2 regions of the Actinoplanes sp. CA-252034 genome follow, and region 2 is predicted to be linked to the other one. Evidence: predicted binding sites of a transcription regulator. Region 2 holds the regulator's gene; the other holds the start of a gene.

Region 1 (15,112 bases), 5.1 Mb from region 2:
GGTCAGCCGACAATCAGGGGCATGCGCGCGGCCCGGCTGATCACCATGGTTCTCCTCCTGCAGTCGCGGGGCATGCTCACCGCCGCGGAGCTGGCGGCCGAGCTGGAGGTGTCGGAGCGGACCGTCTACCGTGACATGCTCGCGCTGTCGGCGGCCGGGGTGCCGGTCTACGCCGAGCAGGGGCGCTCCGGCGGATACCGGCTGGTCGGCGGCTACCGGACACGGCTGACCGGGCTCAGCCGCGAGGAGGCGGAGGCGCTGTTCCTGGCCGGGTTGCCCGGTCCGGCCCGGGACATGGGCCTGGACGAGCCGGTGCAGTCGGTGCGGCGCAAGATGCTGGCCGCGCTGCCCGAGGGGTTACGGGAGGCGTCGCAGCGGGCCGGCCAGCGGTTCCACCTGGACGCGCCGGGCTGGTTCGACCGGGCCGATCCGCCCGAGCACCTGGCCGGGCTGGCGCAGGCCGTCTGGCAGGACCGGGTGCTGGCCATGCGCTACCGGCGGCGTGACGAGGAGGTGTCGCGTGACGTCGAGCCGTACGGGCTGGTCCTCAAGAACGGGGTCTGGTATCTCGTCGGCCGGGTGGGTGAGGACCTGCGCACCTACCGGGTGGACCGGATCACCGGCGTCGAGCCCACCGGTGACGGGTTCACCCGTGACCCGGAGTTCGACCTGCCGGGGTTCTGGGCGCAGCGGGCGGCCGAGTTCGTGCGGCAGATGCTGCGCGAGACGATCACGATCCGGCTCAGCCCCGACGGGTTGCGCTCGCTGCGGTTCGTCGCCGATCCGCCGGCGGCACGGGAGGCGCTCGACTCCGCCGGCGAGCCGGATCCGGACGGGTGGGTACGGACCCGGCTGTCGGTGGAGTCACGGGACGTCGGTTACACGTACATGCTGGGGCTCGGCCCGGAGGTCGAGGTGCTGGAGCCGCCCGAGCTGCGGCAACGGCTCGCCGACGCCGCGCGCCGTCTCGGGGAGCTCTACCGGTAGCCGGTCACGTCGGCCGGTCTGCCGGCGTCCTGCACCTCCACCACGTAGCGCCACGCGTCCGGGCGGCTGCCGTCGACGTCGGTGAGGTCGTAGGCCTCGGCCAGGTCGAAGCTGGAGACCGACCGGCCGTTCCAGCGGTCCCGCCCGGGGTCGGCGGCCAGGGCGGCGATGCCCCGGCCGATCAGCGCCGGGCTCTCGGAGATCGCGAAGTGCGGCTCCTTCGTGCAGGCGTCGCGCCAGTTCTGCTCGGTGACGCCGAAGGTGTCCAGCATCAACTCCGAGCGCAGCCAGCCCGGCGTGACGTTGACCGCGGTGGCGCCGTGATCGGCCAGCTCGTGCGACCAGGTGAAGGCGAGCCGGTTGACCGACCACTTGGCCAGGTCGTAGAAGACCGACAGCCGGTAGTTGGCCGCGTTGTAGCCGGTGGCGCCGTCACCGACCTCGATCACCAGGCCGCCGGGGTTACGGATCAGCAGCGGCAGCGCGTAGTGGCTGGTGATGATGTGGGTGTCGATCGCCAGCCGCAGCAGCCGCAGGCCCGGCTCCAGGGGCTGCTCCCAGACCGGCTTGTGCCAGGTGGTCAGCGGATCACCGCCGAAGATGTCGTTGACCAGCACGTCGAGCCGGCCCTGCTCGCTGTCGATCCGGGCGACCAGCTCGGCGACCCGGTCGTGGTCGAGGTGGTCGACGGCCACCGCGATTCCGGTCCCGCCGGCCTCGGTGATCATGTCCGCGGTGTCCTCGATGGTCTCCGGGCGCCCGTACTCCGAGCGGGCGGCGCGGGTGCTGCGGCCGGTCGCGTAGACGGTGGCGCCGGCCGCTCCGAGCTGCACCGCGATCTGCCGTCCGGCGCCGCGGGTCGCCCCGGCCACGAGCGCCACCTTCCCGGTGAGTGGTTTCGTCGTCATGGCTTCGACACTGTCGTAGAACCCTGACAGGGTGCGTCCGGTTTCCGGACGTCATCGTGACCCCGCGGTGGACAGGGCCCGAGCTCACCGGATCGCCCCCGGCCGGGACGTGCTCTACGGTGGCGTCGATGACATCGACGAGTCTTGCGGTCCGGCGGATCGGATTCGGCGCCATGCACCTGCCCACCACGCCGGCGGCCGCCCGCGAGAACGCGAAGGCGGTGGCCCGGCGGGCGGTCGAGCTGGGCGTGCCCCTGATCGACACCGCCCATCTGTACGGCGGCGGCGCCAACGAGGAGTTGCTGGCCGAGGCGCTGCACCCGTACCCCGACGGGCTGTTGATCACCACGAAGGTCGGGGTCGCCCGGACCGGCCCGGACGGCGAGTGGCGGCTCGACGGGCGGCCGGACGTGTTACGTGACCAGGTCGACCAGGCGCTGCGCCGGCTGCGGCTGGACCGCATCGAGCTCCTGCAACTGCACCGGATCGACCCGGAGATCCCGCTCGCCGACCAGGTCGGCACGCTCCGCGATCTCCGCGAACAGGGCAAGGTCAACCTGATCGGCCTCTCCGAGGTGACCGTGGAGCAGCTGGATCAGGCGCGCGACATCGTGGAGATCGCGAGCGTGCAGAACCGGTACAACGCGCTCGACCGGGAGCACGAGCCGGTCCTGGACGCCTGCGAGCGGGCCGGTATCGCGTTCCTGCCGTGGCGGCCGGTCGCGGCCGGTGCCACCGGGACGAACCCGGCCTTCGCCGCGGTCGCCGCCGAGACCGGAGCGACCGCCACCCAGGTCGCCCTGGCCTGGCTGCTGCACCGCTCCCCGGTGATGCTCCCGATCCCCGGCACCGCCCGCATCGGGCACATGGAGGAGAACCTCGCCGCCGAGCGGGTACGGCTGACCGAGGCCCAGTTTCAGCGCTGTGGCCGGTGATAGCGCGGCGCACCGGGATCGTGCATGGCGCCGCGGTAGACGCCGTGGCGCGCCTCGGAGATGAAACCGTCCAGCTCCGGCATGCCCATCCGGGTCGCGACCGCGATCTCCGCCTCGGCGTCGTAGGGCACGCGGACGAACTGGACCGAGAACGGCGCCGGCGCCCCGGAGCCCAGCCGCCCTTCGACGATGACGTAGACCGGCGTCGGGTCGTTCATCGAGTCCGCCCGCTGATCACGAAGTCGTGGCTGAACGGCAGCGCCCGCAGCCACTCCCCCTGGCCTGGCCCGAGCTGGGCCAGCCACCAGGCCAGTGCCTCGCTGTCGTGGGTGCGCCCGGGGTCCGGCAGGAAGTCGTCCCAGTTGCCAAGGATGTTGACCGCGCACCGCCGTCGGCACACGTCGATCACCTCACGGCCGCGCGGGCCCTTGCCGACGTAGTCGCCGAGGTTGTAGATCAGCTCGATGCCGCGGGAGTCGATGTCGGCCAGGACCGCCTCGAGGGCGGTGAGGTTGCCGTGGACGTCGGAGATCAGCGCGATGCGGTCCGCAGAGTTACCCACTGCGAAGATCCTAGTGCGGGACAATGACGGGGTGACCAGCCCGCCACCACCCGCGGCGAAGCCGACCGCCGCCTTCGTCGGCGCCTCCTGGGCCGCGCTGGTCCTCGGCGTCGTCGCGTTCCTCGTCGGCCTCTGGAACGCCGCGATGGCGCGCAGCGAGAAGGGCTTCTACGCGGCGGTGCTGGTCCTCGGGCTGTTCGCCGCGATCTCGCTGCAGAAGTCGGTGCGCGACCGGGCCGAGGGCATCCCGGTGACGGCCCTCTACCTGGGCCTGTCCTGGGCGGTCGTCGGCATCGCCATCGTGATGCTGGTGGTCGGGCTGTGGAGCAGCACGCTGCTGCTGAGCGAGAAGGGCTTCTACGGTCTCGCGTTCGCGATGACGCTGTTCGCGGCGGTCGCCGTGCAGAAGAACGTCCGCGACACCCTCCAGCACCGGGAGCCACCGTTGCACGGCGACCACCGCTGACCGCTCAGCCCAGCCCCGCGTAGGCGGCACGGACCGCGGCGGCCACCATCGGCGGGGTCACCCCGGGGACGGTGTCCTCCAGGGCGCCGACGGTCGCCGGATCGAAGTCGTAGCCCAGCTCGGCGTAGGCGGGCGTCAGCACCTCGCGGAGCCGGGCCGCCCCGCTGACCTGGATGACCGTGCTGAACAACCAGCCGTCGCGGGTCACCCGCTGGGCCGAGCCGACGATCTTGGCGCCGCCCGCGTTGATGCTGTACTCGCCGGGACAGTACTCACCGGGGACCGGGCCGATCCGGGCCTCGGCGCCGAGACCCACGAGCACGTCGGCGTGCATGGCGGCGAAACGTCGGAACCGCTCGACCGGCTCCAGGGGCTCCCCGGCGGCCCGGTGCACGTGGTCGACGACCACGCTGCCCGGATGATAGGCGGCGAGACTGCCGCCCTGCGGGCGCACGACAGGCAGAAAACCGTGCCGTCGTACGGCGTCGGCCGCCCGCTGATAGCCGGGACGCAGCGTGTCCCGGCGGCTGAACGCGGCGGTCGGCTGCGGCGAGTAGACACGCAGGATGTCGTGGGCGTCACCGAGACCGTCGCGCAGCAGCCGCGGCCCGAGCGCCATGTCGTACGCCGGGTCGCCCTCGGAGTCCACCTCGACGAACGTCACCCCGACGATCTTACGAGGCCCGGTAGCGGTCGTTCGCGGCGAGCACCTCCAGCTGCGCTCCGGCCCGGTCCCCGGTCACCGGGTCGAGGCGGCGGTTCACCCCCGGGCGCCGGCCGGACCGCCGGATCCGCGAGACCGGGTCCACCCGTAAGGGACCGACCAGGGTGCGCAGACATTGAATCCGGTCGCTGGGGCTGACACTGTCGGCGGGGTGAATGTCACTCGGGGGGAGACACACCATGCCTAGTCGTCGCACAGTTCTGGCCGGGTCGGCCGCGGCAGCGCTCGCCACCGGGATCGGGGCCGCGTCACCGGCCGAGGCGTCGTCCGGCGGGCTCGACCGGGCCGCGTTGCAGGCCGCACTGGACCGGGTCGTCGCCACCGGCGCGACCGCCGCGCTGGCCCGGGTGGACGGCCCGTCCGGCACCTGGCAGGGCGCCAGCGGCGTGGTCGAGCTCGGCCGCCCGGCCCGCCCGTCACCCGGCGGGCAGTACCGGGTCGGCAGCATCACCAAGACCTTCGTGTCCACCGTGATCCTCCAGCTCGCCGGGGAGCGGCGGCTCGACCTCGACGACTCCCTCGAGCGGTGGCTGCCGGGCGCGATCCCGAACGGCTCCCGGATCACCATCCGTAACCTGCTGCAGCACACCAGCGGCATCTTCGACTACACCGAGGCCCTGTTCGCGACCCTCGAGGATGTGCTGCGAGCCCGGTATACGACGTACCGGCCGGAGGAGCTCGTGACGCTCGCCGCCGCCCGGCCGCCGGTGTTCGAGCCGGGCACGGCGTGGGCCTACTCCAACACCAACTACGTGCTGCTCGGGCTCATCGTGCGGAAGGTCACCGGGCGGGCGTACGGGCGGGAGGTCGACAGGCGCATCCTCAGGCCGCTCCACCTCGACGGCACCGACGTCCCGGGCACCGACGTCACGATCGACGGGCCGCACGCGCACGGGTACGAGCCGGTCGAGCAGGACGGCCGGCCGGTGCCCGTCGACTTCACCGACCTCAACCCGTCGATGGCGTACGCGGCCGGGGAGATCGTCTCCACCACGGCGAACCTCAACCGCTTCTACCGCAGCCTGCTCAGCGGCCGGCTGCTGCGGCGGGCGCAACTGGCCGAGATGCTCACCCCGGTCGGCGAGCTCGGCTACGGCCTCGGCATCTACCGGCAGCCGCTGCCCGGCGGCCCGACACTGTGGGGACACAGCGGTGGCATCTTCGGGTTCGTCAGCTACTCGTTCTCCACGCCGGACGCGTCGACCCAGCTGAGCATCTCGATCAACCCGTGGATCGGTGACGTCGGGCCCGCGATGACCGACCTGGCGCTACTCGCCTTCGGAGTGACCGCGCCCGCCGCCCTGCGGGCGGCCACCCCGTTCCCGGTGCTGGGGATGCGCCTCCCGCCGGCCTGATCCGGCATCGTCGGCGGGCGCCCGGCCGGGTGCCCGCCGGCAGCGCCGGTCAGTGCGGGAACGCAACCCTCGGACGGGGCTCGACCTCGTCGCGGAACCGCTCGATGAGATGGCTGACCTCGAGCATGTGCTCGGTGCCGCGGATCCGGTCGAGGTACAACGACCGCGCGGCCAGTCCGGGCAGATCGAAGGTGAAATACATCGCCATCAGCGGATTGACGAACAACGGCGATCCCTCGGTACGGTCGTCGAGCGCCACGTTCCCGGCGGCTCCGGTGAGCGCCGCGGCGATCTGCCCGTTGACGATGCTCGACCGGCCCGGCGTCTCGGCCCGCGCGTGCTCGACCGCGTCCCGGTAGAGCGCCGCCTCCCGGCCGTGCGTCGGCACGGTGAACGCCCCCAGATAGGCCCCGTCGCGGTCCAGGGCTGCGATGTTCTCCAGCACCTGGACGTGGTTGACGCCGTGGTAGGCGTCCACACCGAACCCGATCGACGCCACCAACCGGGTCGGCACCGGAGTCGACGCCACCGCGGCGAGGCTCGTCGCGTCCTCGACAGGGGTGCCCAGGGCCGCCTCGTCACCGCGCATGAGGATGTCCGTGCCGCCGTCGACCAGGACGATCGCATCGAGGCCGAGCCGCTTCACCAACCGCCGGTACGCGCTGCGCAGGGGCCGGACCCCGGTGCGCGGGAACGCGTACACGGTGGCGGGCAGCCCCTGCCGGTCCAGCCAGCGGGCCAGTGCCCGCTCCGGGAAGTACTCCTGGTGCGAGGCGGTCTCCGCGGTGATCGACGCGACGCCCCGGTCCACCCAGACGCTGCGGTCCAGTTCGTACAGGTTGACCAGCGACAGGCTCCCGAAGTGGACCGTGCGGCCGGCGTCTCGCAGCGCCAGCCCCAGCGGAAGCCCGGCGTAGACGTCGAACCCGCCGCCGGCGCCCGCGATGAGCACCCGCCGCGAATCAGCCAGCGCCTCGAAGAACGGCAGTCGCCACATCGCGCCATGATCGCCCCGCCGCCGCCCGTCCGCATCCGTATTTCAGCCGGCCGCGGCGGCCGCGGAGGCCTCGATCGACTTGCGCAGGGCGGGCCCGATCGGCCCGCTGACGTCGGTCAGCTCCTGGATGCGCCGCTTGGCCTCGCGACGGGCCCGGCGGCTGAGGACCAGGCCGAGGTCTCCGGCGGCCACGATGGCCACCAGCGCGGCGTCGGCGGGCTCGACGCGGCTGATCGGGTCCTTCAGCGCGGAACGGACGCGGCCCAGCAGCTCTTTGCGGGCGCGTGGGTCACGGAGGGTGACCTTCGTGGCGGGGAAGATCCCGAGGATGCGGTACGGTTCCACGCGCGCCCAGCCCTCGTCGCCCAGTTGCGTGCGCACTGCGACGACGGTGGCGCGCTGCCGGCGGTCCACCCAGGACTGCCACTTGCGCGGCCGGGAGCCGGCGATGTCGTCGAGCAGGGTTGCCAGGACCGGGTCGGCGCACGGCCGGCGTCCGCCCGGGGTGGCCCGGCCGCGCTCGTCGGTGAGGTGGCCCTGGAGATAGAGGTCGGCGAGAGCCGCCGCGCGGACCATGGCACCGAGATTGGTGCCGATTCGCACGCGGCCCTTGGCCGGGTCATGAGCCAGCAGGAAGATCCGCTGGGCAAGGCTGCCGGGGACGGTCATCACTTCTCCTCATCGTCTGCGTCCGGCGGGGCGTAGCCGGCATCCGGACCGGTCGAGCCCGTGCCCGCCCCCGTCGAGTCGGCATCCGACGGGGAGGGGTCGACATCCGGACCGGTCGGGTCCGCGGCGGGATCGGCGTCCGCGGTGGGGCCGGCGGGGCCGGCGGCGGCGGGGTCGGCGGCGGGTGGGCGGCCCGGTCCTCGCATCCGGCCGACCCCGCCCGGGAGCCGGCCGGCGTCGCCCAGCGCCTTGCGCAGCAGGTACTCGATCTGGGCGTTGGTGCTGCGCAGCTCGTCCCCGGCCCACCGTGCCAGGGCGTCGTGCACGGTGGGGTCGAGGCGGAGCAGGAGCTTCTTGCGCTCGGTGGCCATGGGATCAGGAGTAGAGGGTGCCCGTGTTGACGACGGGCTGGGCGTCCCGGTCGCCGCAGAGGACGACCAGCAGGTTGCTGACCATGGCGGCCTTGCGCTCCTCGTCGAGCTCGACGACGTCGTGCTCGGTCAGCCGGGCCAGTGCCAGCTCGACCATGCCGACCGCGCCCTCGACGATCCTGGTCCGGGCGGCGACGATCGCGTTGGCCTGCTGGCGGCGGAGCATGGCGTGGGCGATCTCCGGCGAGTAGGCCAGGCGGGTCAGCCGGGACTCGATGATCTTCACTCCGGCGGCGTCGACCCGTACCCCGATCTCCTCGGACAGTCGCGCGGTGATCTCGTCGGCGTTGTCGCGCAGCGACATCAGGTTGGTGTCGTGGGAGTCGTAGGAGTAGCTGTTGGCGATGTGCCGCACGGCGGTCTCGGTCTGGATGGCGACGAACTCGATGAAGTCGTCGACCTCGAAGACGGCCCGTGCGGTGTCCTTGACCTGCCAGACGACCACGGCGGCGATCTCGATCGGGTTGCCGTCGGCGTCGTTGACCTTTAGGACGTCGGTCTCGTGGTTACGGATGCGGGTGGAGATGCGGCGCCGGTTGGTGAGCGGGTTGACCCAGCGGAGCCCGTCGGTGCGGACGGTGCCGGTGTAGCGGCCCAGCAGTTGCAGGACCCGGGCCTCGCCGGGGGCGACCGGGGTGAGGCCGGCCAGGGCGATGACGGCGCCGAGCACGAGCAGGACGCTGACGCCGAGCAGGCTGAGCACGGCGGTGACGCCCGACTGCTGGACGGCGACGGCGAACACCGCGACGGCCAGCAGGATCACCGCTCCGGCGATCGCGAGGACGGGCCATCCGGAGGCGTCGCGGGCGGTGCGCTCACGCACCTGCGGAGCAGGAAGGTCGAGGTGTTCGGTCATGTGGGCCTCCCCGTTCGTGGTGATGGCGCCACACTATCAATGTGATATCACTTTTTCAAGGCACTGTTCGCCGACAGTGAACGCTGGAAGAAGGGGGATCCGGCCACGGTTGAGCCTGCCGTACTCAACTTCCCGGAGGTAACCGTGAGCAAGCGACTCCCCGTGCTCTTCCTCGACGACATCGTCCTGCTTCCGGGCATGGTCGTGCCGGTGCAGCTCGACGAGGCCGCCCAGGCCGCCGTCGACGCGGCCGTCACCTCGGCGGCCTCCGAGCTGCTGATCGCGCCGCGGCTGGAGGGGCGTTACGCGTCCTACGGTGTCGTGGCGAGCGTCGAGCAGGTCGGCAAGATCCGTGGTGGCTCCCCGGCCGCCGTGCTGCGCACCGGGCCCCGCGCCAAGATCGGCAGCGGCGTGACCGGGCCCGGCGCGGCGCTGTGGGTGGAGGCCGAGCCGGTTCCCGCCGACAAGCCGTCCGAGCAGGTCCGTGAGCTGGCCGCCGAGTACAAGAAGCTGGTCGTCTCGGTGCTGCAGAAGCGCGAGGCGTGGCAGGTCATCGACTCGGTCAGCGCCATCGACGACCCCAGCGACCTGGCCGACACGGCGGGCTGGGCACCGTACCTGTCCGGCGACCGCAAGCGCGAGCTGCTGGAGACACCCGACGTCGAGGCCCGGCTGCGGCTGCTGATCGACTGGACCCGGGACTTTTTGGCCGAGTCCGAGGTCAACGAGACGATCGAGAACGACGTCCGCGAGAACGTCGAGAAGCGCAACCGCGAATACCTGCTCCGCGAGCAGCTCAAGGCGATCCGCAAGGAGCTCGGCGAGGGCGAGGCCGACGGTAGGGACGACTACCGGGCGCGGATCGAGGCGGCCGACCTGCCCGAGGCGGTACGCGAGACCGCGCTCCGTGAGGTCGACAAGCTGGAGCGCGCCGGCGACCAGAACCCGGAGGCCGGCTGGATCCGCACCTGGCTGGACACGGTCCTCGATCTGCCGTGGAGCGTGCGCACCACCGACAACACCGACCTGGAGGCGGCCCGTGCCGTCCTCGACGCCGACCACCACGGCCTCGACGAGGTCAAGGAGCGCATCGTGGAGTACCTGGGCGTGCGCGCCCGGCGCGAGTCACGCGGCCGGGAGACGGTCGGCGGGCGTGGCTCTGGTGCGGTGATCCTGCTGGCCGGTCCGCCCGGGGTCGGCAAGACCTCGCTCGGCGAGTCGGTCGCGCGGACACTGGGCCGTAAGTTCGTGCGGGTCGCTCTCGGCGGCGTGCGGGACGAGGCGGAGATCCGCGGGCACCGGCGCACCTACGTCGGCGCGCTGCCGGGCCGGATCGTGCGGGCCATCCGCGAGTCCGGCTCGATGAACCCGGTCGTGCTGCTCGACGAGGTCGACAAGGTGGGCAGCGACTACCGGGGCGACCCGGCGGCCGCGCTGCTGGAGGTGCTGGACCCGGCGCAGAACCACACGTTCCGTGACCACTACCTCGACCTGGACCTGGACCTGTCGGACGTGCTGTTCATCGCGACCGCCAACGTCCTGGAGACGATCCCGCAGGCGCTGTTCGACCGGATGGAGCTGATCGCGATCGACGGCTACACCGAGAACGACAAGGTCGCCATCGCCCGCGACTTCCTCATCCCCCGGCAGCTCGAGCGCGCCGCGCTCGAACCCGGCGAGGTGACGGTCACCGAGGGCGCTCTGCGCGAGATCGCCGCCAACTACACCCGGGAGGCGGGGGTACGGTCGTTCGAGCGCCTGCTGGCCAAGGCGTTCCGCAAGGTGTCCCTGAAGGAGCTGCCGGCCACCGTCGACGCCGCTGACCTGAAGGACCTGATCGGCCGTCCCCGGTTCACGCCCGAGTCCGGTGAGCGGACCGCGGTTCCCGGCGTGGCCACCGGCCTGGCCGTGACCGGGATGGGTGGCGACGTGCTCTACATCGAGGCGTCGCTGCTGCCCGGCACCACGCCGGGCCTGTCGGTCACCGGCCAGCTCGGCGACGTGATGAAGGAGTCCGCGCAGATCGCCCTGTCGTACGTGCGGGCGCACGCCGGTGAGCTGGGCATCTCCCCCGAGCAGCTGGACCACCCGATCCACCTGCACGTGCCGGCCGGCGCGGTGCCCAAGGACGGGCCGTCGGCGGGCGTCACGATGACGACCGCGCTGGTGTCGCTGCTGCTGGGCCGCAACGTGCGCGCCGAGATCGGGATGACCGGCGAGGTGTCGCTGACCGGGCGGGTGCTGCCGATCGGCGGGGTGAAGCAGAAGCTGCTCGCCGCCCAGCGGGCGGGGCTCACCGAGGTCTACATCCCGCGGCGCAACGAGCCGGATCTGGACGAGGTGCCCGCGGACGTGCGGGAGGCGCTGACCGTACACCTGGTCTCGGATGTGCGCGAGATCCTCGGGAGCGCGCTGGAGGCGGTGACCTCGGACGCGGTCGCGGCGGTCTGATCCTTCTCAGTCGTCGAAGGACGCGTGGTAGCCGGTGAACCGCCGGCGCTGCGCGTCCAGCTCCGGCGAGCCGGTCGGGTAGACGTGGTCGAACAGCTCGACCGGCTGCGGGTCGGGCATGGCGAGCACGCGTTCGCGCAGGTCGAGGGCGGCCTTTCCGGCGTCGTCGTCGACCTGCGCGAAGAAGTCGTCGCCGGCGATCCGCTGCTTGACCAGGAAGGCCCGCAGCCGGCTGATCGGGTCTTTGGCCCGCCACGCGTCGACCTCGCTCGCGATCCGGTAGCGGGTGGGGTCGTCGGAGCTGGTGTGCGCGCCCATCCGGTAGGTGTAGGCCTCGATCAGTCGCGGTCCCTGCCCGTGCCGGGCCTGATCGAGGGCGGCGCGGGTGACGGCGTAGCTGGCCAGCACGTCGTTGCCGTCGACCCGGATGCCGGGGAAGCCGTAGCCGGCCGCGCGCCGGTAGAGCGGCACCCGGGTCTGCCGTTCGGCCGCCGCGGAGATGGCGTACTGGTTGTTCTGGCAGAAGAAGACGATCGGGGCGTGGAAGACACCCGACCAGACGAACGCCTCGTTGACCTCGCCCTGGCTGGAGGCCCCGTCGCCGAAGTAGGCGATCACCGCCTCACCGTCGGCCGAGCCGGTCCCGCCCTCCATGGTCACGCCCATGGCGTAGCCGGTGGCGTGCAGGGTCTGCGAGCCGATGACGATCGTGTACTGGTTGAACTTGAACTCGTTCGGATCCCAGCCGCCCTGGTCCACGCCCCGGAACAGCCCGAACGGCATGATCGGGTCGATCCCCCGGCAGTAGAGCACCGCGTGCTCGCGGTAGGTGGGGAACGCCATGTCCCGCGGCCGCAGCGCCCGACCGGAGCCGACCTGGGCCGCCTCCTGGCCCAGCAGGCTCGCCCACAGGCCCAGCTCACCCTGCCGCTGCAGGGCCACCCCCTCGGCGTCGAGCCGGCGCACGGTGACCATGTCCTGGTAGAGCCCGCGGAACTCGTCGTCGGTGAAGTCGACCGAGTACGTCACACCGTCCGGGCCGGTGACGCTGTCGACGTGGTCACCCTCGGGATTCAGAAGCTGGACGAAACCGTCGGCACCGTGTTGGTCCACGCATGGACCGTAACGGTCAGCGGCGCCCGCTGGCCAGCGCGATCAGGAACTGGCCGCCGCCGGTGTCCACGGTCGCCGTCACCGGCAGGCCCGGCACCAGTCGAGAGAACCGGTCGACCAGCCAGTCCGCCGCCTCCTGGGCGTCGCGGCGGCTCGGGCTGCGGGCCACCAGCTCGCGGCCGCCCTTGCGCTCCAGGCGCTCGGCGACGGTGATCAGCGGCGCGGGCTCCACCACGTTGAGCCGGTCCGGCCAGGCGATGACCACCTTGACCGCGCCCTTACGGGTGTTGCAGGCGCGGTGGGCGAGCCGCTCGGTGACCTTGGCCTTGCGGTCGGCGGTACGGCTGTCGACGCTCGGGCCACGCGGATCGTTGACCGACTTGTCCGGGTCGACCGGCTCGTCACACACCCAGCAGCGCCAGCCGTCGCGTACGCCCACGTCCTCGAGGAGACTCACCCGGACAAGCTATCCCATAGGCGTTTGCCTATTCCGTGTATGGTTGCTGCTTCCGATGAGGGGAGACTCGGTGCGGACGAGGGACTCGATCGCCATCGCGGTCGCCGCGCTCTCCATCACGGCGTCGTTCGTCATCGCGAGCCTTCCGATGCCGGTTCCGGCCCCGGTCCCGGCCGAGGGGCTACCCCACGTCGTCGTCGTGATCGATACCGGCGGCGGGTGGGACTGTCCCGACGAGGCTGCCGACAGCTGACCCGCGGCGGGCCGCCCGGCGGAGCTGCTTCGCCGCGTACATGGCGGCGTCGGCGGTGCTGAGCAGCGTCGACGCGTCGTAACCGCAGTCCGCGGCCAGACCCAGGCCGATGCTGCAACCGGCGGTCGCCTCCACGGCGCCGGACGGCAACCGCAGCACGTAGGGCTGGTCGACGGCCTCCTGGATGCGCCCGGCGAGCAGGCCGGCCTCCGCCGCCGACGTGTCGGTGCAGGCGATCACGAACTCGTCGCCGCCGAGGCGGGCCGCTATGCCGTGCAGGCCGGCCGTATCCGACAGCCGCTGGGCCGCGGTGATCAGCAACTGGTCACCGGCGTCGTGGCCGTACGTGTCGTTGATCGCCTTGAACCCGTCCATGTCGATGAACAGGACCGCCACGTCGCTGCCGTCCTGCCGGCACCGGCTCAGCGAAGCTCCCAGGGTCTCCATGAAGTAGGCGCGGTTCGGCATGCCGGTGAGCACGTCGGTCTCGGCCTGCATCCGGATCCGCTGGAACAGCAGCGCCTTCTCCAGGACCAGGCCGCCCACGTCGACGAGGTGGTCGAGGAACGACCGGGCGTCGGTGCCGTCGGCCGGGACGCCGGTGAGCAGCAGGCGGCCGGCGCTCGGGTCCTGCGTGCCCAGCCGCAGCGACAGGGTGCCCTCCGGGACGCCGGGCAGGCCGTCGCCGAGGATCCGGGGCCACTCGGCGCCGCCACCCGCGGCCAGCTCCTCGCCGTACACGTCGGTGAGGTAGACGGCCGCTCCGGCGACCGGCACGTGCTCGATCATCGTGTCGACGATGTTGCGGGCCGCGGTGATCACGTCGACCATCCCGGCCAGGCCCGCGGTCACCGTGTTGAGCCGCTGGAGCCGCCGCAGCTGGTCCTGGGTGCGCCGGTAGAGACGGCCGTTGTCGATGGCCAGCGAGATCCGGCTGACGACCGCGATCAGCTCCTGGGTGTCGGCGTCGTCGAACGGGCGCTCGTCGGTCCGGGCCAGCAGCAGGTAACCGAGGTGCTCGCCGCGGACGGTCAGCAGCCCGTACGCGACGTGGGACAGGCCGTTGGCAGCGAGCCAGCCGGGCGCGGGGACCTGCTCGACGGATGCGGCGGTCACCGGGCGGCCCGCGGTGAGCAACCCGGCGGCCGGGGGCTCGTCCACCGTTCCGGACGGCAGGTGCCGTGCCGCGATGCCCCACTGCGCGGCCACCCGCAGACTCGCGTCGGCCGGGGTCAGGACGACCGCGATGTCGGCGTCGAACAGCTCCGCGACGTCACACACCGCGCATTCCAGCACGTCGTCGACCTCGGTGACCTTGCCGAGCGCGGTGACCAGCTGGGCCAGCCGGGTGGCGCGGGCCAGGGCGCGGGCCGAGATGGCGCGGGATTGGGCCAGCTCGGCGCGGAGCCGGCGGATCTCGTCGTCCCCGGCCGTGGTCACCTCCCCCATGATCAGAACGCGAGGACGACGACGGTGGCGTTGTGGAATCCGGTCGAGCCGGTGACCCGGGCGAACTCGCCGTAGGTGAAGAATCCGGCGAACGGCACCGCCTCCAGCCGGTCACGGATCGCGGCGGCCTCCTCGGCCAGCGCCTCGCCGAGGGGCGGGACGCGGCCGGCGCAGCTGAACACCAGAGCGCCGCGGGGTGGGCCGCCGAGCCGCCGGACCGCGGTGGCGGCGGCCGAGCCTGCGGCGTCCAGCAGCTCACGCGGGTTGCCGGCCAGCACCTGGACCACGGACTGTTCGCTGACGTGACCGAACATGACCAGCGCGCCCTCCGGCGTACACCCGAGGATGTGCCGTCCGTCGAAGGTGCCCGCGGCGTTCGCGAGCCCGAGCGGATGGTCGAAGGTGAGCCGGGCGAAGGTGGGGGCGTCGCCGTCGCCGGGTTCGCCGGCCGGCAGCTCTCCGCCGCGCTGGCTGAGGTAGGCGTCGACGGCCGGAAGGC
Region 2 (15,112 bases):
GAGCTCGCCACCGCCCGGCAGCCGGAACGGCACGGTCGACACCCGCCGCAGGTAGTACGCATGATCAGTGGTCACTATCCGGATGTGCTCCCCGAGGGCGTCCAGCAGGAGCGCCGTCTGCGGGTGCAGGTGCACCACCGCGTTGACGTCCGGCCGGGCCCGGTAGAGCGCCAGATGCAGAGCCAACTCGCTGGTCGGCTCGGTCCGTGACGGCGGGGCGGCGCCGACGGTGGCGGGGGCCCCGTCGGAGATCCGCACCGCGGTGAAGTCCTTGCGGCTGAGCCGTTCCAGCCACGTGCCGCTCGCGGTCACCCAGATGGCGTCCTCGTCCGGAATGCGGGCGGACAGATTGCCGCCCGATCCACACACGAGGCCCGCCTGCACCACGTCGTAACCCACATGCGCGAGCTGGTCACGCAGGTCACCGGGGACGTAGTTCACCCGTTCCTCCTCAGGTCCGCCGGCCCGTCCGTGGGCCGGGGTCCTCCGCCTGGCGTCACGCCCCCATAGTCAATGACGCCAGGCATTACCGCGTTTCCGAAGTCGTGATTACGACTTTCAGCGGGCCTTCTTGGTGGCCCGCTTCCGCGGCGGGGTCAGCAGGTCGGCGATGGTGGCGATGGCCGACGGCACCAGCCGGTAGTACGCCCAAACACCCCGCTTCTCCCGCTCCAGCAGACCCGCCTCGGTCAGGATCCGCAGGTGGTGACTAACGGTCGGCTGCGAGAGGCCCAGAGGGGCTGTCAGGTCGCAGACGCACGCCTCACCGTCCGTAGCGGACTGAATGAGGCTCAACAGCCGCAGCCGAGCCGGGTCGGCGAGTGCCTTGAGCACTCCCGCCAGGCGCTCAGCGTCAGCGCGTTCAATAGGCTCGCCGGCAAGCGGCGAGATCTGAGGCATGGTCATTTCCGCCAACGCAGTTCCCACGATCTCCATCCTTCCACCAACTGCATCGATTCTCCTGCATGTGAGCAGGAACGAACCGGCTAACTTTCAGGCCGTAAGGCCGACATCGATCGCCGAGTCGGACGACCGGACACCTTCGCCCGGGTCGACCGTTCGTGCGACTACGACTTCGGTCTCTGCCTCCTGCAACGCCTCAGCAGCCATCTGGTCGCTACCCATCCGTGTCGAGGTCTCGATCCCCGCTCTCGGAGTGAGGCCGGCCACATTGTCAATTCGTCGATTTGTTCGCCAGACAGATCCTCGACGATGACTCGCCACTGAACGCGTCGAGACCATCACGCCACACTGCGCGATCACCAGTTCGTCCACACCCCCACGACCCGATGAAAGCACGACGCCACGCTGCGCGACGGACAATTCAGTGATGAATTTACCCAGGTCGTGCCGTGCTCTCATGACATCGAGCGTACTGGCTGTACGAAAACCGGAATCTTTCGCCCCGGCAGGGCGGAACGGAACTATTGACGCGGGGCTTTGGGGGCATCTGTAAACAAGGTTTACCGATCGACCATCTGATCTCGCTCCTTCCCCGGGAGCATAGATGCTGCTCAAAGCAGTTACCGCCGGTACGGTACCCGCGTAACCCCCAGGATCACCTGGTGGTCGCGCTGTGAAGAGCCTGTGAACCCACCAAATCACGTTTGTCCGTACGGGCGAAAACACCCACCGTCCGGCCGATCTCGATCTATCCGGACAGCCGATCGAGTGACTGTGACAGAAACCGACAGTACCCGTTCGAGTGACCCACAGTCGTCGATACGGAACCGCTCACTCGTGCGGTCGTGACCAGAACTCGTCTTCGAGGTTCGACGTGGACTTGGGCGACACGGCCGGATCCGAGAACTGATCGGGTTCGGACCCGCCGGTAACAAAAGGCTTCGTTTGTGGGTTTGCCCACTCGGGTGACACAGAATTGCCGAAGAAGTCTCTCGGCGAGACCAGCACCAGGACGCCCACCACGAGGTACGCCACCACCTGTGCGGCGGCCACGATCACGTTCAGCACGATCCACCCATCGGGGTACGCGGCGTTCAGCGCGTCACTCAACGTCCCCGGAACCGGATCGCCGGCCCGCTGGGCGGCCAGGACGGCGAGCGTCCCGCACCCGGTCAGCACGCCGAGCACGGACACCCCGAGAGTGACCCCACGGCCCAGACGACTGCCCCGGCGCAGCGCGATGCCCAGCACCACGAACAGGGCGGTCACCAGCAGGCTCAGCACCAACGCCAGGGCCGCGATCAGCCACAGCACGGCGACGAAACCGTCCGCGGCGTCGGAGGCGCCCGCGGTGTCACGGAACCGGTCGACCACGCCCGGTGTGACGGCGACCATGCCGATCGCATAGGTGAGGCCCGCTGCCGCCATGGCCCAGAGCAGGGCCACCGCTGTGGCCAGGGGACCGGCCGGCGCGCGGCCGGCGGTGCGGTGACTAGCGGTGTCGGGACGGCGTAGGACATCGATGCTCCCGCGAGGTTCGGCTGGCAAGAACCTATCGCGTACGGGCCCCGGAAGTGGCCGGACCGGCCCACCCGGTGAGGGCGGGCCGGTCCGAAAGCGATCAGGCCGGGTCGGTGGGCGGCCGTGGCGGGGACGAATCCCCGCCCGCGTGCCCGCCCGACGACGGCGGCGTAGGCGGATCGGACTGCGCCGGCGGCACCGGCGGGGTCCCCCACGGGTCGGAGGACGGCGGCGGGGCCCAGGGGTCCGGCTGCGGCGGTGTGGAGGCGGGAGCGGCCGGCGATCCGGTGGCGCCCGGATACGGCGGCGGCGTGGTGGGCTCGCCCGCTCCCGGGTACGACGGCAGGCCCGGCGCCGGCTCACCCGGCTGGCCGTACTGCTGCGGCGATCCGAAGTGGTTGGGCGGCGGCGGGTAACCCGGCTGGGTGTACGGCGACTGCGGATATCCCGGCTGGCCGTAGGGCGACTGCGGGTAACCCTGCTGACCGGGGTAACCCGGCTGTCCCGGGTAACCCGGCTGGGCCGGATAGCCGGACTGACCCGGATAGCCGGGGTATCCGGGCTGACCCGGGTAGCCCGGGTAGGCGTTCCACGCCGGCTTGCGGAACCACGCGTTCGAGGACGGCAGCGCCAGCAGCACGATCGCGCCGAGCAGACCGAGCACGGTCAGCAGGGCGGAGATCATCAGGACCGGCTCATACCACCCCGGCATCGCGTCTGCGATCCGTTCCTCGAGCTGGGTGGTGTTGATCCCGCTCTCGCCGGTGCCACCGGCCGCGATGCCACCGGCCGCGTTGCCGCCCAGGCTGATGACGTTGCAGCAGAGGCCCAGGCCGGCGAAGACCCAGGTGACGATCCGCGATGCGTTCTTGCCCTGGCTGTTCAGGATGGCCAGGACGGCGACCGCGCCGCCGATCAGCAGGTAGATCACCACCATGAAGATCAGAACGAACCGCATGAACGGGGCCGCGTCGGCGAGCTGAGGGTCCTCGATCGTGAGGGCGTCCCGATAGGCGTCGACGGCGACACCCATCGTCGACAGCAGCACGACCGCGTTCAGGACCTGCATGGCGACGACTAGATAGAGAAGACTCGATGAAACGGTCACCGATACCGGGCGACTCGGCGCCGCCGGGTTCGGAACCGGATATGCCGGTACGGTCACGCTGCCCTCCTATTGATCAATTCACGGTACTTGTCGCAGACCACATCGCGCGACCGGGCCTCACCCTTCGCGACGGTGTGGCAACATCAGGCAACGATGACCCCAAATGACCGCAAACCGTCGTTCGTTCGGGGGGCGACACGCTTGGACCGGCCCCCTAGACTTCGATGATGTGGCGTCCACCTGGAAGCAGAAGGCTCCAGCGGCACGCCGTGCCCGCACGAGTCGCCCGCCCCGCGCACACCTTCCCGGGGCCGAGGCAGACCGGCTGACGGCGCCACTCCGATTGCGCAGGCCGCGTGACCACACCGCGGCCGCCCCAGACCTGACAAGGACCGGTGAGTCCCATGCCCCACGCCGACACCCTGGACATCGTCCACCATGACGACACCCGGACGCGATTCAAAGACGTCCGGTATCAACTCCATCGCAACGGCATACGGATCTGGTCCGCGGAGGGCGAGCACGCCATCACGGACGTACTGATGACACAGGCCTACCGGCGACGGTCGGCCGACAGATGAGAAAGGGCCCCGGGGAGACCCGGGGCCCTTCTCTGTGCTGGACCTACCGTGACGACTACCGGATGGTGAGGCCGTCCTTCGCGTCGCCCAGGTCGATCAGCACGGTCGAGCCGTCCCGGATGCGGCCGGCCAGCAGCGCCTTGGCCAGCAGATCACCGATCGAGGACTGGATCAGCCGGCGCAGCGGACGGGCGCCGTAGATCGGGTCATACCCGTGCTCACCCAGCCAGTCGACCGCGCTCTGCGTCACCTCGAGGGTGAGGCGCCGCTCGGCCAGCCTGGCCCGCAGGCGGGCCAACTGGATGTCGACGATCCGGATCAGGTTCTCCTTGGTGAGGGCGTGGAAGACCACGATGTCGTCCAGCCGGTTCAGGAACTCCGGCTTGAAGTGGGCCCGGACCGCGGCCAGCACCTCGTCGTGGCGCTCCTCGTCGCTCATCGTGAAGTCGGAGTTGGCCGAGCCCAGGTTCGACGTCAGCACGAGGATGGCGTTGCGGAAGTCGACCGTACGCCCCTGGCCGTCGGTCAGCCGGCCGTCGTCGAGCACCTGCAGCAGCAGGTCGAAGACGTCCGGATGGGCCTTCTCCACCTCGTCCAGCAGGACCACGCTGTACGGCCGGCGCCGCACCGCCTCGGTGAGCTGACCGCCCTCCTCGTAGCCGATGTAGCCGGGCGGCGCGCCGACCAGCCGGGCCACCGAGTGCTTCTCCGCATACTCACTCATGTCGATGCGAACCATCGCGCGCTCGTCGTCGAAGAGGAACCCGGCGAGCGCCTTGACCAGCTCGGTCTTGCCGACGCCGGTCGGGCCGAGGAAGAGGAAGCTGCCGGTCGGCCGATCCGGGTCGGCGATACCGGCCCGGGCCCGGCGCACCGCACCGGCGACCGCCTCGACCGCCTCGCGCTGCCCGATCACCTTGCCGGCCAGCGACTCCTCCATCCGCAGGAGCTTGGCCGTCTCGCCCTCCATCATCCGGCCGGCCGGGATGCCGGTCCACGCGGAGACCACCTCGGCGATGTCGTCCGCGCCGACGTCCTCCTTGACCATCGGAGGCTCGGTGTTCTCCTCCTCCTCGGACTCGGCGGCCCGCTGGATCTCCCGCTCCAGGGTCGGGATCACCTCGTAGAGCAGCCGGGACGCCTCCAGCAACTCGCCGTCACGCTGGGCCCGCTCCTGCGCGGCCCGCGCCTCGTCGAGCTCCTTCTTCAGCTCGCCGACCCGGTTGAGCCCGCCGCGCTCGCGCTCCCACCGGGCGGTGAGGGCGGTGAGCTCCTCCTCCCGGTCGGCGAGGTCGGCGATCAGCCGCTCCAGCCGGGCCATCGACGCCGGATCGGTCTCCTTCTCCAGCGCCAGGCGCTCCACCCGCATCCGGTCCACCTGCCGGTGCAGCTGGTCGAGCGCGACCGGACGGGAGTCGATCTCCATCCGCAGCCGGGAGGCGGCCTCGTCGATCAGGTCGATCGCCTTGTCCGGCAGGAACCGGTCACTGATGTAGCGGTCGGAGAGACTGGCCGCCGCGACGAGGGCCGCGTCGGTGATCTGGACCCGGTGGTGCGCCTCGTAACGGCCCTTGAGCCCGCGCAGGATGCCGATGGTGTCCTCGACGGTCGGCTCGCCGACCACGACCGGCTGGAACCGGCGCTCCAGGGCCGGGTCCTTCTCGATGTGCTCGCGATACTCGTCGAGCGTGGTGGCGCCGACCATGCGCAGCTCACCGCGGGCCAGCATCGGCTTGAGCATGTTGCCGGCGTCCATCGAGCCCTCGCCCTTGCCGGCGCCGACGACCGTGTGCAACTCGTCGAGGAAGGTCACGACCTGGCCGTTGGAACCGCGGATCTCCTCGAGCACGCTCTTCAAACGCTCCTCGAACTGTCCCCGGTACTGTGCGCCGGCGACCATGGCACCGAGGTCGAGGGAGACCAGTTTCTTGTCGCGCAGCGACTCGGGCACGTCACCGGCGACGATGCGCTGGGCGAGACCCTCCACGATGGCGGTCTTGCCGACACCGGGCTCGCCGATCAGCACCGGATTGTTCTTCGTCCTCCGGGAGAGCACCTGCACCACCCGGCGGATCTCGGCATCCCGCCCGATCACCGGGTCGATCTTGCCCTCGCGGGCCAGCGCGGTGAGGTCGACGCCGTACTTCTCCAACGACTTGTAGGTCTGCTCGGGATCGGCCGTGGTGACCCGGCGCTCCCCACCGCGAACCTGCGGGAACGCTCCGACCAGGGCGTCCTCGGTGGCGCCGGCGTCCTTGAGGACGGCCGAGACGGCGCCGCCCACCCGCGCCAGGCCGGCCAGCAGGTGCTCGGTCGACACATACTCGTCGCCGAGCGGCTTCGCGATCAGGTCGGCCGAGCCGATCGCGTTGACGAACTCGCGGGACAGGCTGGGCTCGACGGTGCTGGCCCCGCGGGCGGAGGGCAGCTGCTCGATCGCCCGGACCGCGGCCCGGCGGATGTCCGCCGGATTCGCCCCGACCGCCCGCAGCAGCGCGGTGGCCGTGGAGCCGCCGGTGTCGAGCAGCGACTGCAGCATGTGCCACGGCTCGACCGTGGCATGGCCGCGGCGGCCGGCGTCGGCGACGGCGCCGGTGATCACTTCGCGGCTCTTGGTGGTCAAACGTTCGGTGTTCATCAGCTCCCCTGAATGCACCGGCAGACTTGAGCGTGTGCCACTCAACTCTAGCGCGCCCGAGCCACGGTGACAGTCACCACCGGACAGGGGCTCCAATCGGAAACAACCCGTAACGTCGGCAGTCGTGTCACTGTCCCGCCGGCTCCTCCCTCTCGGCCTGGTGTTCCTCACCGTCGGCATCGCCACCGCGGTCGTCGGCCCGTTCCTCGGACTCTTCCTCAGCACCGCCGTCCGGGCGAGTCCGATCGAGGTCACCTTCTTCCTGGTGACCGCCTCGCTCTCGGGTGTGGCCATGTCGTGGGCGATCGGCCGCATCTCCGACCGGCGGCCGATGCGGCGCACGATCCTGATCGTCGCGGCGCTCGCCGGCTGCGCCGGCAGCGGTCTCACCGCGGTGGTCCGCGACTTCTGGGTGCTGCTCGCGCTCACCGCGACGGCCACCGCGATCGCCGGGGCGCTGTTCCCCCAATCCTTCGCGTACGCCCGACAGGTGCTCCAACAGGAGGATCCCAGCCGGGCCGCCATGGGCATCAGCACCCTGCGCACGGTGTTCTCGATCGCCTGGGTGGGCGGCCCGTCGCTGGCAGCGTTCCTGCTGGAGGCCGGCGATTTCCGGTACGTCTACGGCGCCGCGGCCGTCCTCTACCTGCTGGCGGCCCTGCTGGCGGCACGATGGCTGCCCGAGGTGGAGGCGCCGGCCGCGCCCCGGGAGGGTGAGACCGTCTCGGCTCGGGCGCCGTGGCAGGTCTACCCCATCCTGGTCGGTTTCGTGCTGCTCCAGACCTCCATGGTGCTCGGCGTGCAGGCGATGCCGCTGTACCTCAGCACCGAACTGAACGGCTCGGTCGGTGACGCCGGCCTGATCCTCGGCATCTGCGCCGCGCTGGAGATCCCGCTGATGCTCGGCTTCGGCAAGCTCTCCACCCGCATGCCGCTGCGCCGGATCATCCTGTTCGGCGGTGTCTGCGGGGTCGCCTACCAGGCGCTGGCGGTGGCGGCCACATCGGTCTGGATGCTCGCCGCCGCCCAGATCCTGAACGCGATCATGATCGCGGCCGCCTCCGGCCTGGGCATCTCCTACTTCCAGGACATGATGCCCCGTTTCCCGGGCCGCGCGTCCACGATGTTCTCCAACACGTTCCCGCTCGGGCAGATCCTGTCGGCACCGCTCTTCGGGCTGGCCCAGGAGTACGGCTTCCGTCTGGCGTACACCCTGAATCTCGGGCTTTCGGTGTTGGGTCTGATTCTGCTGCTGGCCGTGCGGGCGCCGCGTCCCGAGAACGAGACAGCCCGGGTGACGGCTGAGAACGCCGCCGACCCGGGCTGATCACCGGAGGCTCAGGAGACTCAGGAGACGAGACCCCAGCCGAAGTTCGACTCGGCCGACGCGCGGCCCGGGAAGTTCGCCCCGGTGAAGGAGTGTCCCTCCGGGCGGGTCTTGCCGGCGGCCGCGCCGGGCAGGACGACGATGGCGCCCTCCGAGGCGTAGCTGACCCTCTCGTCCGGAATGCCGACGACCAGGGTGTCGCCGCCGTAGGCGTTGACCAGCCGGGTGAGGCCCCAGCCGAATCCGTCCTGCGACTCGTTCGAGCCGGGCACACCGGCCGAGTTCTGGTCGAGGTAGATCGAGCCGGCCGCGACCGGGCCGGCGGTGGTGCTGAAGAGCACGTTGATCGCGCCGGTGCCCTGCGCCGTGCCGGCCGTCTCACCGCGGACGCCGACCGCCAGGTCACGCTTGCCGTCGCGGTTGAGGTCGACCAGCGCCAGCGCCGACCCGAAGTAGTCGCCGCTCTCGGAGGAGCCGGGAATGGCGGCGTCGTCCTGGGTGAACATGGCGCCCGGCACCAGACCGGAGGCGGCACCGCGGAAGACGTGCACCGCGCCGGCGCCCGTCTTCGTGCCGATCCACTCCTGGTGCGCGGAGACGATCAGCTCGTCCCGGCCGTCGGCTCCGGTGTCACCGGCGGTGAGGACGTAACCGAACTGGTCCTCCTTCTCCGCGGCGCCGGGAACACCGGGCGAGTCCTGGTCCCACCAGACCGAGCCGGCGGTCGACACACCGGCCGCGGTGCCCGGGAAGACCACGATGCCGCCGGAGTCACGCTTGCTGCCGAGCGCCTCGCCGGGCGAACCGGCCACCAACTCGTCCCGGCCGTCGCCGTTGAAGTCACCGGCGGCCACCGACCAGCCGAAGATGTCGTCCGGCTCGGCTGCTCCGGGCACGCCGGCGCTGTCCTGGCCGATCCACTGGCTGCCGGCACCGCTGATGCCGGCGGTGGAGCCGTAGAGCACGCCGACCGCACCCCGCTTGCCGTCGGTCCACGGGGCGCCGGCCGCGATGTCGTCGAAGCCGTCGCCGTTGAAGTCACCGGCGGCGAGGTCGTAGCTGAAGCCCGACTCGTACGCACCACCCGGCTGGATCGCGGTCCGGTCGAACCCGATCGCCCGCGTGCTGGTCAGACCCCACTCGCTGCCGTAGAGCAGCAGGAACTTGCTCCCCGAGGCGGCACTGACCGCCAGGTCGGCATAGCAGTCACCGTCGAAGTAACCGGACGCCAGCGCCTCACCGAGACGGAGGCTGCCGTCGAAGCCGGGCCCGACGATGTCGGAGTGGCCGGTGAAGGTGGCCGAGCCGAGGGAGCCCTTGCCGACCCCGGACGCCGAACCGTAGGCGACGTTGACCGCCCCCTCCCACGGAACGTCCTGAACCGGCTCGTGCCGGTTGGGCGAGCCGACGGCGAGATCACCGAACCCGTCACCGTTGAAGTCGCTCGGCACCCGCGCGCAGGCGGCCGCGGCGGGTGCGGCGACCGGAACAGCCAGCAGCGGCGCGGCCAACAGGACAGCAAACAATCGGCGCATGGACATCTCCCTCTCCCCGTATCCGCGAGACGATACCTGACGCGGAGACGAACCCGTAGCGTCGTAACGCGGGCCACGCCGGATCCTCGCCGGTGCCGCGCGAAGGATCTTTCACCCCACTACTGTGAGTACGTGCGTGTACGGGTGGAACAGACTCCGCTGCCGGGAATCGGCGTCCGCCATGACCTGGTGACCTCATCGGGCCGGACGGTCGGGGTGGTGTCGCATCGCAACGGGCGGCGCGACCTCGTCCTGTATGACGTGGACGATCCCGATTCCAGCCTGGCGTCGATCCCGCTCACCGACGACGAGGCCGAGGCCCTGGCCGACGTGCTCGGAGCGTCGCTGATGCTCGGACAGCTCGCCGGTCTCCGCCAACAGGCGGCCGGCCTGCTCACCGAGCAGATCGCGCTCCCGGCCGGCTCCCCGTTCGTGGGCCGGCGTCTGGGCGACACCCAGGCGCGTAGTCGTACCACCTCCTCGATCGTGGCCGTGCTCCGCGACCGGGAGGTGATCCCCTCCCCGGGGCCGGAGTTCCGGTTCGAGGCGAACGACGTGGTGGTGGCGGTCGGCACCCGGCACGGCCTGGACGGTGTCACCGCCATCCTGGCCGGCGACGACGACGGCTGAGCGCGGTGGAGCACCACACGACGATCCTGCTCATCGAGATCGGCGCGCTTCTGTTCGGCCTCGGGATGCTCGGTCGCCTGGGTCGCCGCTTCGGTCTCTCCCCCATCCCGCTCTACCTGCTGGCCGGTCTGGCGTTCGGTCAGGGCGGTCTGGTGCAGCTCTCGGCCAGCACCGAGTTCACCGCGGTCGGCGCGCAGATCGGCGTGGTCCTGCTGCTGGTGATGCTGGGCCTGGAGTACTCCGCCGACGAGTTGGTGGGCAACCTGCGCTCGGCGGCCCCGGCCGGCCTGATCGACATGGTCCTCAACGCGCTGCCCGGGGCGGCGTTCGCGTTCCTGCTCGGCTGGGACTGGAAAGCCGCGCTGGTGCTGGCCGGCATCACGTGGGTGTCGTCGTCCGGCGTGATCGCGAAGGTGCTCGGCGACCTGGGCCGGGTCGGTAACCGGGAGACCCCGGTGATCCTCTCGGTGCTGGTCATCGAGGACCTGGCGATGGCGTTCTACCTGCCGCTGGTCACCGCCGTACTGGCCGGCCTCGGCCTGGCCAGTGGCCTGAGCACGCTGAGCGTCGCGGTGGTCACGGTGGTCGCGGTCCTCGTCGTCGCCATTCGGTACGGCGGGGAGATCAGCCGATTCATGTCGGTGAAGGACCCCGAGGCACTGCTGCTGAGTGTGCTCGGGCTGACGCTGTTCATCGCCGGGGTGGCCGGGGAGCTGAAGGTCTCCGAGGCGGTCGGGGCCTTCCTGGTCGGCATAGCCATCTCCGGTCCGGTGGCGCACCACGCCACGCAGATGCTCACGCCGCTGCGGGACCTCTTCGCCGCGGTGTTCTTCGTCTTCTTCGGACTCTCCACCAACCCGGCCGACATCCCGCCGGTGCTGCTGCCCGCGCTCGGGCTGGCCGTGCTGACCATGCTGACCAAGGTGCTCACCGGCTATCTGGCGGCACGGCGGGCGGGGATCGCTCTGCCCGGCCGGGTCCGGGCCGGTCTGGCGCTGATGCCGCGTGGGGAGTTCTCCGTCGTCATCGCCGGGCTCGCGGTGGTGTACGGCGTCGACTCCCGGCTCGCCCCGCTGGCCACGGCGTATGTCCTGATCACCGTGGTGACCGGTCCGCTGCTGGCACGGCTGCCCGACTACGCCTGGTTCAAGGAGATCATCCGGAAGCGGATGGCGGCTCAGCGCGAGCGCCAAAAGCCACTGCCATCCATGGAGTGACCTGCGTCTCCATTCAGCAAGCCCAAAGTTACTGTCCAGTATCTGAATGTGAAGCCTTGACACTTCCGTCAGTGGACGCAGCACGCTACCGTTGCGCGGCGACGACTCTGAGTATTGGGACGTTCGCCACTATGGCCAGCGGGTGACGCTTGCCGTATGCGGACGGTTGAGTGAGGCGGCGACGTGAGCGTGCGTGAAGCTACATTCCTCGGTTTCGGCAACCCGGTCGACCCTCGACCCGACGAGTTGCAGACCTGGGCGTACAACCCTGAGTCGGTTCCACTGAGCGCCATGCCGAAAGATTGGGATCTGCTGATCTCCGGCGACGTGCTCGGACCGACCCTTTTCGAGCTCGCCATGGACAGGCAGTGCCCGGCCAGGCGATTCGCTCAGCACTGCATGTACATCTACGCCGCGGACGGTCTGCGGCAGAACGCGAGCGGGCAGCGCAAGCGCCGGCTCAAGAAGTATGTGGAGCGCGCGGAAGAGGTCGGCGACGAGCCGATGCAGATCTGGGCGCACAACTGCCGGGTCCTGATGACGCGGCCGGAGCTCTTCGACCACCACGACTGGATGGAGGGCGGCCTGGTGCGGTACCCGCGCCGGCTGGGCCTGTTCAACCGTCGCTGAGCACGGAGAGTATCCGAACAACTACTACAAGCAGTAACGGCGGCTCCTGTGGGAGCCGCCGTTACTCATTTGTCCGGAGAGCGCCGTGGGCGCCACACCACCAGGGCCGTCGAGTGTCGCTCCTGACGAACCAGGTCACGGCTTCCGTACGGATTGGTCATCGCCTCCATCTGGGCCATTCGGGCATACGCCGAATCGAGCTGCTGCTCCAACTCGGCCACCCGGTGCTGCAGGTCGCTGACCAGCTGCTCCAGCCCGATGATGCGTTTGATGCCGGCCAGGTTGACGCCGTCCTCCTGGCTCAGCCGCTGCACCTCGCGGAGCAGCGCCACATCACGCTCGCTGTAACGCCGGCCGCCCCCACCGGCCCGGCCCGGCTGCACGAGCCCGAGCCGGTCGTACTGCCGGAGGGTCTGCGGGTGCATCCCGGCGAGCCGCGCCGCCACCGAGATGATCAAGATCTTCGCGTCGGAGGCCTGTTCCATCGAGATGCTGATCTCTTCATACATGTGCCACCTCCCGGGGAGGGTCCTAACCGGTAGCCCGGCGCAAGCGGGCCTCGATCCGATCCCGCGCCGGCGGCGGGGTCAACTTCGTGAACTTCTCCAGAAGATCCCGGGCCTCGCCGGTCACCCCAGCCGGGATCTGCACGTCCACCGTGACGATCAGGTCGCCGGCCTGGCCCTCCTTGCGGACCACGCCCTTGCCGCGGGCCCGCAGTTTCCGGCCGCCCGGGGTGCCCGGTGGCACCCGCAGCGTGACCGGACCGTCCAGCGTGGGCACCTTCAGGTCGGCGCCGAGCACCGCCTCCGCGAAACTGATCGGAACCGTCAGCGTCAGGTCGTCGCCGCTGCGCCCGAACAGGTCGTCGGGGCGCACCTTGACCTGCACATACAGGTCGCCGGCCGGGCCACCGCGGTCGCCCGGCTCACCCCGGCCGCTGAGCCGGATCCGCTGGCCGTCCGCCACACCCGCCGGGAACCGGACATTGATCGTGCGGGTCTTGGTGACCCCACCACTGCCCCGGCACTCCGGGCACTTCTCGTCCACGACGCTGCCCGAGCCCTGACAGTCACGGCACGGCTCGGAGAAGCTGAACGAACCCTGGTTGCTGGAGATCAGGCCGCTGCCGTGGCACTTCGGACAGGACCGGGGAGTGGTGCCCGGCTTGGCTCCGCTGCCGTGGCAGGTGTCGCAGGCCCCCGGCGTACGCAAGGTCAACGGCAGGGTCGTGCCGCGGACCGCCTGGGCGAAGTCGAGGGTCACCTCGGTCTCCACGTCACGCCCGCGCTGCGGACCACGCCGGGCAGTCGCCGGACCTGCGCCCGGCTGGCCACCGGAGAAGATCGAGCTGAAGATGTCGGAGAACCCGCTGCCGCCGAACCGCCGGTCCGCGCCCGGCCCACCGGCAGCACCGGAGAAGCCGCCGAACAGGTCGGACGGATCGAACTGGGTGCCGCCGCCGCCCCGTGCCCCACGCCGGAACGCGCCCGAGCCGAACAGGGAGCGCATCTCGTCATACTCTTTGCGCTTCTTGTCGTCGGCCAGCACGTCGTACGCCTCGGAAGCGGCCTTGAACTTCTCCTCCGCCTCCTTGTTGTCCGGATTGCGGTCGGGGTGCAGATCGCGGGCGAGTTTCCGGTACGCCTTCTTGATCTCGTCGGGGGAGGCGGACCGGTTCACACCGAGCACGGCGTAGAAGTCCTTCTCGAGCCAGTCCTTCGAGCTCATTCGGTCCACCTCCTCGACTTGTCGGCGACGTCCCGCCCACCGGTAACCGGCGGGCGGGACTCAGACACTGATCTCACTCCGGATCTGCGACCGCGACCATAGCCGGGCGCAGCAGCCGCTCGCCCAGTGTGTAACCCCGGCGCATCACCTCGACACAGGTCGGCTCGTCGACGTCGGCGGACGTCTGATGCGCGACCGCCTCGTGCCGGTTCGGGTCGAAGGGGTCGCCCTTCTCCCCGAAGGCCACCAGTCCGAGCTTCCCGGTCGCCACGGTGAGCTGCTCCGCCACCGAGGCGAACGGCCCGACCAGGTCGCCGTGCTCCCGGGCCCGGTCGATGTCGTCCAGGATCGGAAGGAGGTCGGTGAGGACCTTGCCGGTGGTCTGCTCGGCCGCCGCACCCCGGTCGCGGTCGACCCGCTTGCGGTAGTTGGCGTACTCCGCCGACACGCGCTGGAGGTCGTGGGTCCGCTCCTCCAGCTCGCCCCGCAGGGCCTCCAGCTCGGCTCCGAGCGCGGGCTTGGACTCCTCGGCCGCGCGGGCCTCGTCCTCATCACGGGCCCGGTGCGCACCGACCGTCTTCTGCGACTTCTTCACCGGCTCCTCGGTGGAGATCTCGTCAGCCGTGGCGTCGATCTCGTCCTGGATGACGTCCCGCTCGGCCGCCGGACCGTCGTTCTCGTCGTCCTTGGCACTCACTTCTTGTCGTCCTCCACGATCTCGGCGTCGACCACGTCGTCACCACCGGCCGCCGGACCGGCCGTGCCGGCACCGCCCGGCGCGCCACCAGCGGCCGCTTGCGGAGCCTCACCCTGCGAGTAGAGCTGCGAGCCGGCCTCCTGGGAGACCTGCGACAGCCGCTCGTGGGCCGACTTGATCTTCTCGATGTCGGTGCCGCCGAGCGCGCCACGAAGCTCGCCGAGCGCCTCGCCGATCTTGTTCCTGCTGTCCTCGGGGAGCTTGTCGCCGCTCTCCGCCAGGAACTTCTCGGTCTGCCACTGCAGCTGCTCGGCCACGTTGCGGGTCTCGGCGTCCTCGCGGCGCTTCTTGTCGTCGTCCGCGTGGTCCTGGGCGTCGCGCATCATGCGCTCGATGTCTTCCTTCGGCAGCGCGGAGCCGCCGGTGATCGTCATCTTCTGCTCCTTGCCCGTGCCCAGGTCCTTGGCGGACACGTGCACGATGCCGTTCGCGTCGATGTCGAAGGAGACCTCGATCTGCGGCACACCGCGGGGCGCCGGGGCGATGCCGCTGAGCTCGAAGGTGCCGAGCTTCTTGTTGCTCGCCGCCATCTCG

What was found. The regulator HspR, encoded in region 2, represses chaperone genes until heat shock. The targets are predictions, from matches to a motif close to TTGAGTNNNNNNNACTCAA.
Region 1: lon (endopeptidase La) is a predicted target of HspR. The motif match lies at 9,000-9,018, and genes of this name have one in related genera.

The regions. Positions count from the first base shown of each region.
Region 1 covers NZ_CP191846.1:5,217,248-5,232,359, forward strand. The annotation lists gene ACQPZW_RS23855 (helix-turn-helix transcriptional regulator) at 22-987, shown strand; gene ACQPZW_RS23860 (SDR family oxidoreductase) at 978-1,895, opposite strand; gene ACQPZW_RS23865 (aldo/keto reductase) at 2,024-2,830, shown strand; gene ACQPZW_RS23870 (hypothetical protein) at 2,812-3,048, opposite strand; gene ACQPZW_RS23875 (metallophosphoesterase family protein) at 3,045-3,392, opposite strand; gene yiaA (inner membrane protein YiaA) at 3,424-3,858, shown strand; gene ACQPZW_RS23885 (lipoate--protein ligase family protein) at 3,863-4,522, opposite strand; gene ACQPZW_RS23890 (hypothetical protein) at 4,533-4,667, opposite strand; gene ACQPZW_RS23895 (serine hydrolase domain-containing protein) at 4,762-5,937, shown strand; gene ACQPZW_RS23900 (DUF1152 domain-containing protein) at 5,987-6,934, opposite strand; gene ACQPZW_RS23905 (GOLPH3/VPS74 family protein) at 6,977-7,603, opposite strand; gene ACQPZW_RS23910 (hypothetical protein) at 7,603-7,974, opposite strand; gene ACQPZW_RS23915 (SPFH domain-containing protein) at 7,979-8,890, opposite strand; gene lon (endopeptidase La) at 9,089-11,341, shown strand; gene pdhA (pyruvate dehydrogenase (acetyl-transferring) E1 component subunit alpha) at 11,348-12,454, opposite strand; gene ACQPZW_RS23930 (hypothetical protein) at 12,471-12,911, opposite strand; gene ACQPZW_RS23935 (diguanylate cyclase domain-containing protein) at 13,093-14,604, opposite strand; gene ACQPZW_RS23940 (FIST signal transduction protein) at 14,616-15,112, opposite strand, start outside.
Region 2 covers NZ_CP191846.1:111,465-126,576, reverse strand. The annotation lists gene ACQPZW_RS00555 (class II aldolase/adducin family protein) at 1-441, opposite strand, end outside; gene ACQPZW_RS00550 (ArsR/SmtB family transcription factor) at 559-936, opposite strand; gene ACQPZW_RS00545 (hypothetical protein) at 994-1,362, opposite strand; gene ACQPZW_RS00540 (hypothetical protein) at 1,735-2,349, opposite strand; gene ACQPZW_RS00535 (hypothetical protein) at 2,525-3,493, opposite strand; gene clpB (ATP-dependent chaperone ClpB) at 4,169-6,751, opposite strand; gene ACQPZW_RS00525 (sugar efflux transporter) at 6,876-8,078, shown strand; gene ACQPZW_RS00520 (FG-GAP repeat protein) at 8,099-9,613, opposite strand; gene ACQPZW_RS00515 (cation:proton antiporter regulatory subunit) at 9,746-10,243, shown strand; gene ACQPZW_RS00510 (cation:proton antiporter) at 10,309-11,460, shown strand; gene ACQPZW_RS00505 (hypothetical protein) at 11,644-12,090, shown strand; gene ACQPZW_RS00500 (heat shock protein transcriptional repressor HspR) at 12,156-12,599, opposite strand; gene dnaJ (molecular chaperone DnaJ) at 12,622-13,821, opposite strand; gene grpE (nucleotide exchange factor GrpE) at 13,895-14,518, opposite strand; gene dnaK (molecular chaperone DnaK) at 14,515-15,112, opposite strand, start outside.